DNA from 3 places in the Arthrobacter sp. SLBN-83 genome. Region 1 is predicted to be linked to each of the others. Evidence: predicted binding sites of a transcription regulator. Region 1 holds the regulator's gene; each other region holds the start of a gene.
The links. The regulator HrcA, encoded in region 1, represses chaperone genes, less so after heat shock. The targets are predictions, from matches to a motif close to TTNGCACTCGNNNNNNNCGAGTGCNAA.
Positions count from the first base shown of each region.

Region 2: a site for HrcA is predicted at 1,811-1,837, ahead of FBY30_RS10170 (Hsp20/alpha crystallin family protein). Genes of this name have one in related genera too.
Region 3: a site for HrcA is predicted at 1,835-1,861, ahead of groES (co-chaperone GroES). Genes of this name have one in related genera too.

Region 1 covers NZ_VFMX01000001.1:3,625,475-3,628,746, forward strand. Annotated here, with positions in the region: gene FBY30_RS16995 (DUF4870 domain-containing protein) at 1-145, opposite strand, end outside; gene FBY30_RS17000 (DUF3097 domain-containing protein) at 222-1,070, opposite strand; gene hrcA (heat-inducible transcriptional repressor HrcA) at 1,245-2,258, shown strand; gene dnaJ (molecular chaperone DnaJ) at 2,347-3,272, shown strand, end outside.
Region 2 covers NZ_VFMX01000001.1:2,212,206-2,215,477, forward strand. Annotated here, with positions in the region: gene FBY30_RS10165 (FAD-dependent monooxygenase) at 1-1,303, shown strand, start outside; gene FBY30_RS10170 (Hsp20/alpha crystallin family protein) at 1,913-2,335, shown strand; gene FBY30_RS10175 (NAD(P)H-hydrate dehydratase) at 2,564-3,272, opposite strand, start outside.
Region 3 covers NZ_VFMX01000001.1:2,688,483-2,691,754, reverse strand. Annotated here, with positions in the region: gene groL (chaperonin GroEL) at 1-1,306, opposite strand, end outside; gene groES (co-chaperone GroES) at 1,385-1,678, opposite strand; gene FBY30_RS12540 (hypothetical protein) at 1,931-2,311, opposite strand; gene FBY30_RS12535 (class I SAM-dependent methyltransferase) at 2,366-3,272, shown strand, end outside.

The sequences.
Region 1 (3,272 bases):
GGATGCACCCCAGGATCCCGCCGAAGTGCGCCAGCGTGGCCCATTGGCGGTCTTCGCTGGCCGTAAGCGGCAGGGCGTTGGCGGGTACGCCATGGTACTCGGAACGGCCCTGGCCGTCCCTGTGATCACGTGCGTTTTCTGCCACAGTCTGTGTCCTTCTGAGGTGCAAGTTGGTGCTGACTACTACCAAGAATACTGGCTTTGTGGCCGTTGCCCGCCCGTCAGGGCACGGTGAGGAAATCGATGACTTCCTCAACCCGGCCCAGCAGGGACGCTTCGAGGTCCGCGTACGTGCGTACGGCGCCCAGCAGCTTCTGCCATCCGAGGCCGATGTCTTCCTTTGTGGCGTGGGGCCAGCCGAAGGCTTTGAGGATCCCGGTCTTCCAGTCCTGCCCGCGGGGGATAGCGGGCCATTTTTCGATGCCCAGGACTGCAGGGCGGATCGCCTGCCAGACGTCCACGTAGGGGTGCCCGACGATCAGGACGTTTCCGGCCGCGCCCGGGGACGCCATGACGGCGTCGGCGATCCGGGATTCCTTTGAATCGGGAACCAGGTGGTCCACCAGCACGCCGAGGCGGCGGCCCGGGCCGGGCCTGAACTCTGCGACGGCAGCGGCCAGGTCGTCGATGCCGTGGAGGGGCTCGACGACGATGCCTTCCACGCGCAGGTCGTCTCCCCAGACTTTTTCCACCAGTTCGGCGTCGTGCTTGCCTTCCACCCAGATCCGGCTTGCCTTGGCAACCTGGGCGCGCTGGCCCGAGACGCGCACCGAACCGGAGGCGGTCCTGCCGGCGGGAAGACCGACGGCGGCTTTGGGCGCCGGCGGCATCAATCGGATGGGCTGGCCCTCAAGGAGGAAACCGAACCCAAGCTTGAAGGACCGGGACTTTCCGCGGCGGTCCTCCAGTGCCACGACGTGCATTCCGCCGGACTTCTCCACACGGGTCACGGCGCCCACCCAGCCGGACTGTACTTCCTCAAGCACCATGCCGCGCTCCACGGCGACCTCGGGCAGCTCCGCCCGTGTGGGAGCGGAAATGCCCCGGGGGCCCCAGTTCTGGTAATCCATGGAATCGATCCGCCTAGCGCTAGCTCCTCAGCCCGGGAGTTTCGCCCGGAGCGGTACCAATGCTAACAACGGGCCGAGGCATAATAGACTGTTAGCACTTAGGCATGTCGAGTGCTAACCCCTGGGTGGCACCGGGCGGGGCGGGCGGCCCCGGACCATGGATGGAGGTGGAGAGTGAGCGAGCCACGCAAACTGGAAGTACTGCGGGCCATCGTGGAGGATTACGTCCACTCCCGCGAACCGGTTGGGTCGAAGGCCCTGGTGGAGCGGCACCATCTTGGTGTTTCCAGCGCCACCATCCGCAATGACATGGCCGCCCTGGAGGACGAGGGGCTGATTACCGCCCCCCATACCAGCGCCGGCCGGATTCCCACCGACAAGGGCTACCGGCTCTTTGTCGACCAGATCTCGGCAGTCAAGCCCCTTTCGGCGGCAGAACGCCGTGCCATCCAGACCCTCCTGGAAGGCGCGGACGACCTCGACGACGTACTGGACCGCACGGTCCGGCTGCTGTCGCAACTGACCAACCAGGTGGCCGTGGTCCAGTACCCGCACCTGAGCAGGGCACTTGTCCGCCACATCGAATTCGTGCTGCTGGCACCGCGGAAGGTCCTCGTGGTCCTCATCGCCAACAGCGGCAAGGTGGAGCAGCGCGTCCTGGACGTCGGCCAGGACCTTGGCGACGACGCGCTGGCCGAGTTGCGCACCCGTTTCCTGGCTGCCCTGGGGGGAACCCGGCTGAGCCACCTCGCCCAGGCCCTTCCCGCCGTCGTGGCTGCAACACCCCACGCGCAGCGCCAGGCGGCACACGCGCTGGCACTCGGCCTGGAGGCGCTGGCCCAGAGCAGCCGGGAAGACCGCATGGTCATGGCCGGCACCGCCAACCTCGCCAGGTCCAATGTGGACTTTCCCCTCAGCATCGGCCCTGTGCTGGAGGCGCTCGAGGAACAGGTGGTGATGCTGCGGCTGTTGAGCGAGATGGCCCAGGACCACCGGGGCGTGGCCGTCAGCATCGGAAGGGAGAACCCCTATGACGGCCTTGCCGAGGCCTCCGTGGTAGCCACCGGCTACGGTCCGGACAGCGCAGCCAAGGTAGGAATCCTCGGTCCTACCCGAATGGACTATCCCACCACCATGGCCGCCGTCAGGGCGGTAGCCCGTTACCTTTCCAGGATTTTGGGGCCCTGACTCTTGGCCGCCGGAGCTTGCTCCGACTGTGGAACGAGAGCCCTGGCCGACCAACTGAACGCAGTACTACAAGGAAGAGACACGAATTTTGAGCAGCCACTATGACGTCCTTGGAGTCTCACCCGAAGCTACAGGGGAAGAGATCAAAAAGGCCTACCGCAAGCTGGCCCGCACCCTCCACCCGGACGTTAACCCAGGTGCCGACGCTGCAGAACGCTTCAAGGCGGTAACGCACGCCTACGAGGTCCTTTCCGATCCCCAGAAGCGCAGGATCTACGACACCACCGGCAATGAAAACGGTACGGACAACGGCTTCGGCGGTGCCGGCTATGCAGGCCAGGGATTCGCGTTCCAGGACATCTTCGACACCTTCTTTGGCGCCGGCGGCACTTCGGGCCCGGCGTCGCGTGTCCGCCGCGGCCAGGACGCACTCATCAGTGTCCGGATCGACCTCCGTGACGCCGTGTTCGGAGTCAACAAGAAGCTCGAGGTGGACACCGCCGTGGTCTGCCCCACCTGTGACGGATCATGCTGCCGCCCCGGGACCCAGCCGGAACGGTGCGACATCTGCGGCGGCAGCGGCCAGGTCCAGCGGGCGGTCCGCTCCATCCTCGGCCAGGTCATGACGGCAGCCCCCTGCGGCACCTGCGAGGGCTTCGGCACGGTCATCAAGGATCCCTGCAACGAATGCAGTGGCCAGGGGCGCATCCGCAGCCGCCGGTCGCTGACCATCAAGGTTCCCGCCGGCGTCGCCACTGGTACCCGCATCCAGCTCTCCGGCCAGGGCGAGGCAGGCCCTGCAGGGGGGCCGGCGGGTGACCTGTACGTGGAGATCCGCGTCAACAACGACCCCACGTACGTGCGCGAAAGCGATGATCTGCACGCCACCCTGCACATCCCCATGACCGCGGCGGCCCTGGGCACGGACGTCAGCCTGGAAACCTTCGACGGTACCCAGGAGATCGACGTGAAGCCGGGAACCCAGTCCGGCGAAATCATCACCCTGCGCGGTTT
Region 2 (3,272 bases), 1.4 Mb from region 1:
GCACCTGACGCTGGTCCGGCAGGCCGACGTCGAGGAGGTTCTGTGGCAGGCGCTGCAGGACAGGGGCGTCGCGGTGGAATGGGGCGTGGAATTCCGTGGCCTGCACCAGGACAACGGCGGGCCGCCGGCGTGGCAAAAGGGCGGCCCGGTCCATGCCGAGCTCAATGGAGCCCGCGGGCCCGGGCATCACGCCTCGCGCTTCCTGGCCGGCTGCGACGGGCAGTCCAGCACCGTCCGTGGGATCACCGGCGCGCAGTGGCGCGGCGGTCCGTACCGGGTGGAAGCCGTCTTGGCCGACCTCGAACTTGATGGCCCCCTGGACCCCGGGCTGCTGCATGTGGCGGTGGGGCGTGCAGGGCTGGCTTTCCTTTTCGCGCTGGGCGAGGGTGCCACGTGGCGGATGCTGGCCACCCGCCCGGCGGTGCCGGGTTCCAGCGCCAGCTTCGGCCAGCTGGGTCCGCCCGTTCCACCGGAGGAGGTGGCGCGGCTGGTGAGGGAGTCGGGCCTGGAGGCCACCGTACGGGACGTGGGCTGGTCCGCCCAGGTTCCGCTGCAGCACCGGATTGCCGGCACGTTCGGGACCAGCCCCGTCTTCCTGGCCGGCGACGCCGCCCACGCCCACTCCCCGGCGGGAGGCCAGGGCATGAACAACGGCATTCTGGACGCCCTCAACCTCGGCTGGAAACTCGGGTTTGCCTCGACCGCCGGCAGGCCGCTGCCGGAACTGCTGGAAAGCTACGGGCGGGAGCGGCTGCCCGCGGCCCGGCGGGTGCTGGCGCTGACGCACCTGATCTTCTTCGGCGAAGCCTCGCCGCATCCGGCAGCCCGCCTGGCCCGCAGCGTCCTGCCGGCGTTCGCTCCCGTCCTGCCCCTGCTCCTCCGACGGCGTTGGCTCATCTCAAAGGGCGTCAGGCTGCTGGCCCAGCCGTTCGTGAACTACCGGAACAGCGCCATCTCGCGTGACGGCGTGCCACAGGCCAGCGGATGGCCGCGGCCGGGCGAGCGGCTGCCCGACGCTGTGGTGTCGGTGGACGGACAGGTGGTCCGCCTGCACGAGCTGACCGCCGTGCCGGGCATCCACCTGTTGCTGGGGCGCGACGCCGGCCCGGCCGCCCTGGGTGCCGGCCCCGCCTTTGCGGTGGACAGCCGGCCCCGGTTGCTGCACGTCCACCGCCTCACCAGCCACCCCGGCACTGGCCTTGTTGCCGTCCGCCCGGATGGCTACGTGGGTTTCCGCTGCGGCGAGGCGGACCCGGCGCAGCTGCTCGGCTGGCTGCGGCTGGTTGGTGCCGTCCGGGACTAGGTGCCGTCCCGCCGTCGTGATGCTCCATCACTTATGGCTCCTAAAGGGGCCTTATAAGGGCCAAATCTGATAGGGCAACGGGGATGGAGAGGGTAGTTGCGGAGGGATTGCGGGCGTAGTCTGGTCAGTTCAAGGCACATAAGTCCAGCATGAGAGGGGAAGTTCCATGACCATCCCGCCAGTGCACGAACCTGAGCCGTTTCCGCCCGAACCCGGTCCGGAGCCCACGTCGCCGGATCCCACCCAGCCGCGACCGCCCGGTCCGCCGTCCCCCAACCCGTTCCCGGCGCCGCCGGCGCCCGGCCCGCTGCCGGTGCCGGATCCAGGGCCCGCGCCGCTTCGCCCGGATCCCACCAGGGACTGACCGCAACCCGTAAAGCAGTGACTCCAAAGAGGGGCCTTCTGCGCAGCAGCAGCTGCGCAGAAGGCCCTTTTAGGATGCGGGCGTCGCGAAAATCAAGCCCGCTTCTGCCCTGAAAAATATGCAGGAAATCCGCGACTTAACCCCTTGAAGACCTCCCGCTGCAGTGCTAAAAAATCTATATCAGCCACCACACATCAGGCTGATGTGGAAACAGTGTTGGACCAACTCTTACCAGGAGGGAAGCCATGTTGATGCGAACCGATCCGTTCCGCGAGCTGGACAGGCTGGCCCAGCAGGTCCTTGGTACCACTGCGCGCCCGGCGGCGATGCCGATGGACGCATGGCGTGAGGACCAGGAATTCGTCGTGGCGTTCGATCTGCCCGGCGTCGCTGTGGATTCGGTGGACCTGGACGTGGAACGGAACGTGCTGACGGTGCGGGCGGAAAGGCCCGATCCCGTGGGCAAGGACACCGAACTGATCGCAGCGGAACGGCCGCGCGGCGTCTTCAGCCGGCAGTTGATCCTCGGCGACACGCTGGACGTGGACAACGTCAAGGCGAGCTACGACGCCGGTGTGCTGACGCTGCGGATCCCGGTGGCCGAAAAGGCCAAGCCGCGCAAGATCGAGATTGAAACGAAGGGGGCAAAGCAGGAGATCTCCGCATAGCCGGCGCAGGGATTCCGCTCAAAGCGGGAACCGCAGAGGACCGGAAGGCTCGGGAGGCGGGCACATCTGTTGACTGCCTTTTTGGGGCGAATCGCCATCTGTGCAACGCCACAGCGCCAGACAGCGCATCGGCAGCTTAGGCCTTAACCTCCCGACACGGTGGCCCCCGGGTTTAGCCGGGGGCCATCCGCGTGCCGGGGGCACCTGCAGTCCGCCGTGAAGCCCGCGTCAAACGCTGAATTCCAGCATCAGGGCGGGCAATTCGTCAGCCAGTTCGCGGGCCAGGAAGCCGAGCGGTCCCAGCCTGCTGGCCAAACGGTCCCCCGCCGCTGCATGCAGGTGGGTTCCCCAGCAGGCTGCCTGGGCGCCCGTGGTTCCGCGGGCCCGGAACCCGGCAATGGCTCCCGCCAGCACGTCGCCGCTGCCGGACGTGCCCAGCCCGCCGTACCCCGTGGTGATCTTCCACAGCTCCGGCTCGTCCGGGTTCAGGCCGGGCGGCTGGGTGATAAGCCCCTGGCAGCTGACCACGGCGCCGAACCTGGCGGAAATCTCGGCCAGGTCCTTTTCGAGGTCGTTCACGTCCCGCCCCAGCAGGACCGCCGCTTCCGTCGGGTTCGGGGTGAGGATCAGCCTTCCGCGCCACGGGCCAAGTTGATCCTCCAACGGCACCAGGGCGCCCAGCGCGTAGGCATCGAGGACGACGGCGGGACCTTCCCCCGAGCCAGCGTCGCCCTGGGAGCCACTCCCCGCGCCGCCCTCGCGGCTGAGCATCGCCTCCAGCAGTTCGTTGGCAAGATCGGGATCGTCCAGGCCCGGGCCCACCAGGATGGCGTCGGCTTTATCCAGGTAGGGGGAAATCCGGTCCAGCTCCGGCTTAACAGAGCCAGCGGCGGTTTCCGGAAGTCCGATCGAGCCGCACTCGGGCATCGCCACCCCC
Region 3 (3,272 bases), 940 kb from region 1:
CGTCGCCTTCCAGGGCCTTGACGGAGGCGTCCTCGTCCAGTGCCTTGAGGGCGTGGACCAGGGCTGAACCGCCACCGGAGACGATGCCTTCTTCGAGGGCAGCGCGGGTGGAGGACACAGCGTCCTCGATGCGGTGCTTCTTTTCCTTCAGCTCAACTTCGGTGGCTGCACCGACCTTGATGACGCCGATGCCGCCGGCCAGCTTGGCCAGGCGCTCCTGGAGCTTTTCGCGGTCCCAGTCGGAGTCGGTGCGGGTCAGCTCGGCGCGCAGCTGGGCAACCCGTGCCGATACGTCTTCAGCAGAACCGGCGCCGTCCACGATGGTGGTGTTGTCCTTGGTGACGGTGATGCGGCGGGCAGTACCCAGCACCTCCAGGCCAACCGAGTCCAGGCTCAGGCCCAGCTCCGGGGAGACAACCTGCGCACCGGTGAGGGTGGCGATGTCCTGCAGCATGGCCTTGCGGCGATCACCGAAGCCCGGAGCCTTGACGGCAACGACGTTCAGGGTGCCGCGGATCCGGTTGACGATCAGCGTGGACAGTGCCTCGCCCTCAACGTCTTCGGCAATGATGAACAGCGGCTTGGAGGCCTGCAGCGCCTTTTCGAGCAGCGGCAGGAATTCCTGGATCGAGGAGATCTTGCCCTGGTTGATCAGGATGAGAGCGTCCTCGAGGACAGCTTCCTGGCGCTCCGCGTCGGTGACGAAGTACGGGGACAGGTAACCCTTGTCGAACTGCATGCCCTCGGTGAGGACCAGTTCGGTCTGGGTGGTGGAGGACTCTTCGATGGTGATGACGCCATCCTTGCCCACCTTGCCGAAGGCCTCGGCGAGGAGCTCGCCGATTTCGTCGCTCTGGGCGGAGATGGCGGCAACGTTTGCCACCTGGGTGCCTTCAACCGGCCGTGCGTTCTCCAGCAGGCGGGCAGCCACGGCTTCAACCGCAACTTCGATGCCGCGCTTGATCTGGCCGGGGGCAGCGCCGGCTGCAACGTTGCGCAGGCCTTCCTTGACCAGGGCCTGGGCCAGGACGGTTGCGGTGGTGGTACCGTCACCGGCGACGTCGTTGGTCTTGGTGGCCACTTCCTTGGCCAGCTGGGCGCCAAGGTTCTCGTAGGGGTCGTCCAGTTCCACTTCGCGGGCGATGGTGACGCCGTCGTTCGTGATGGTGGGGGCGCCCCACTTCTTGTCCAGGACGACGTTGCGGCCGCGCGGGCCGAGCGTCACCTTGACGGTGTTCGCGAGCTTATCGATGCCGGCCTCAAGGGACCGGCGGGCAGCGTCATCAAACGCAAGCTGCTTTGCCATGGTTTTGTCCTTTCAAAGACAGAACCCCGCACTGCCGGCCAGCATGAGCATGGCCGGCGGCACGGGGATCCGAAAGAGTTACTTGACGACGATCGCCAGGACGTCGCGGGCGGACAGCACGAGGTACTCGGTGCCGCCGGTCTTGACTTCGGTTCCGCCGTACTTGGAGTAGATGACAACGTCGCCAACGGCCACGTCAACGGGGACGCGGTTGCCGTCTTCGAAGCGGCCGGGGCCTACTGCAACAACTTCGCCTTCCTGCGGCTTCTCCTGTGCGGAGTCCGGGATGACCAGGCCGGAAGCCGTGGTCTGCTCGGCTTCGAGCGGGCGGACAACGATACGATCCTCAAGAGGCTTAATAGAGACCGACACTCGGACCTCTCCTTTTCGTCAGCAAATTCGTGGACTGGAAAGCTTTCCGCCGAAGCTGGCAAACCGTCGTCGCGGTGCCGGCAGCAGCCTGGCTGGCAGCTCTTCATGTGTTAGCACCCTCCTAGGGAGAGTGCTAATGAAGACTCTATGTAAGGGTTAGCACTCGGTCAAGGTGAGTGCCAACGTTTCGTCACGGGCGTACGCCTTTGCCGGACGGACGACGCCGGGTTGCGGGCGGCAGCCGCGGCGCACCTACCGGCCCAGGTCGTCGAAGTCCACGTCCTCGCCGCCGTCGGAATCGCCGCCGCCCTGCTGCCGTCCTCGGTAGAGGACCCACCCGGACACCGCTGCGGCGAGCAGCGCGATGACGAGGAATACGATGCTCCCTGACCGGGCGCCGTCGTACAGCCCGCGGATGTCCCGCGACTCCTGGCTGTTGTCCTGGATATCGTTGCCGCCTACCGAATAGACGGTGGCATTGAAGGTGTCCAGCAGGAAGATGATCACCAGCAGGGCGATGCAGACCACGGCCACCACGGCAGCGGCAATCAGGACGGAACGGGCAAGCCGGGCCGGCCTACTGTGCCTGGGCTCGTGGTCCGCGGTCTCCCCGTGGGCTGCGCTCTCATCCATGGTTTCAACAGTATCCGCATCCCGGCCGTCTGCTCCTCCACTAGGCTGGAACCCATGGCTCACGCTCCCCAGGACCAGATTGCACAGGACCAGATTGCACCGCTGCTGACCCCCGAAGGCTGGGAGTTGCTGGCATCCCTGGGCCCTTACCGGGACGAGGATTCGTTCGAGCTCAATTCAGCGCTCAGGAAGGCCGGGCACTCCCCCGAACTCGTGTCCGCCGTGCTCACGCAGTCGCGGCTGCGCACCCGGGCCCAGGCGAAATTCGGCGAGTTTGCCCGCCAGATGCTCTTCACCCAGGCCGGGCTGGAGCAGGCCACGCGCCTGAACGTCGCCGCCCACCACGCACGCCGGTTCGCGGCTGCCGGGATCCAGCACGTAGCGGACCTGGGCTGCGGCCTCGGCGCCGACTCCCTGGCCCTGGCCTCCCTGGACATCAACGTCACCGCCGTCGACATGGATGAGACCACCGCGGCCTGCGCCACGGTGAACCTCATCCCATTCCCTAACGCCACGGTGGTGCACGCGGACGCGGCAGCAGTCCCGCTGGACGGGATCGACGGCGTCTGGCTGGATCCGGCCCGCCGCGTCACCTCCACCTCCGGCACCAAACGGATCTGGGACCCTGAGGCGTTCTCGCCGCCGCTGTCCTTCGTGGAGTCGCTCGCCGCAGAGGGGAAAGCAGTTGGAGTGAAGATGGGTCCGGGCATGCCGCACGACTCCGTGCCTGCCGGGTGCGAGGCCCAATGGGTGTCGGTAGGCGGCGATGTCACCGAGGTGACCTTGTGGTTCAACGCTGTGCGCAGGCCCGGCGTCCGCCGCGCCGCCCTGGTCCTGGGTCCGCAGGGACCGGCCGAGCTCACCAGCGGGGAGGACTTCGGCGCGGGCCCATCAGCGCCAGTGGGAGCCGTGGAGGGATACCTGTACGAGCCTGACGGCGCCGTGATCCGCGCGGGGTTGG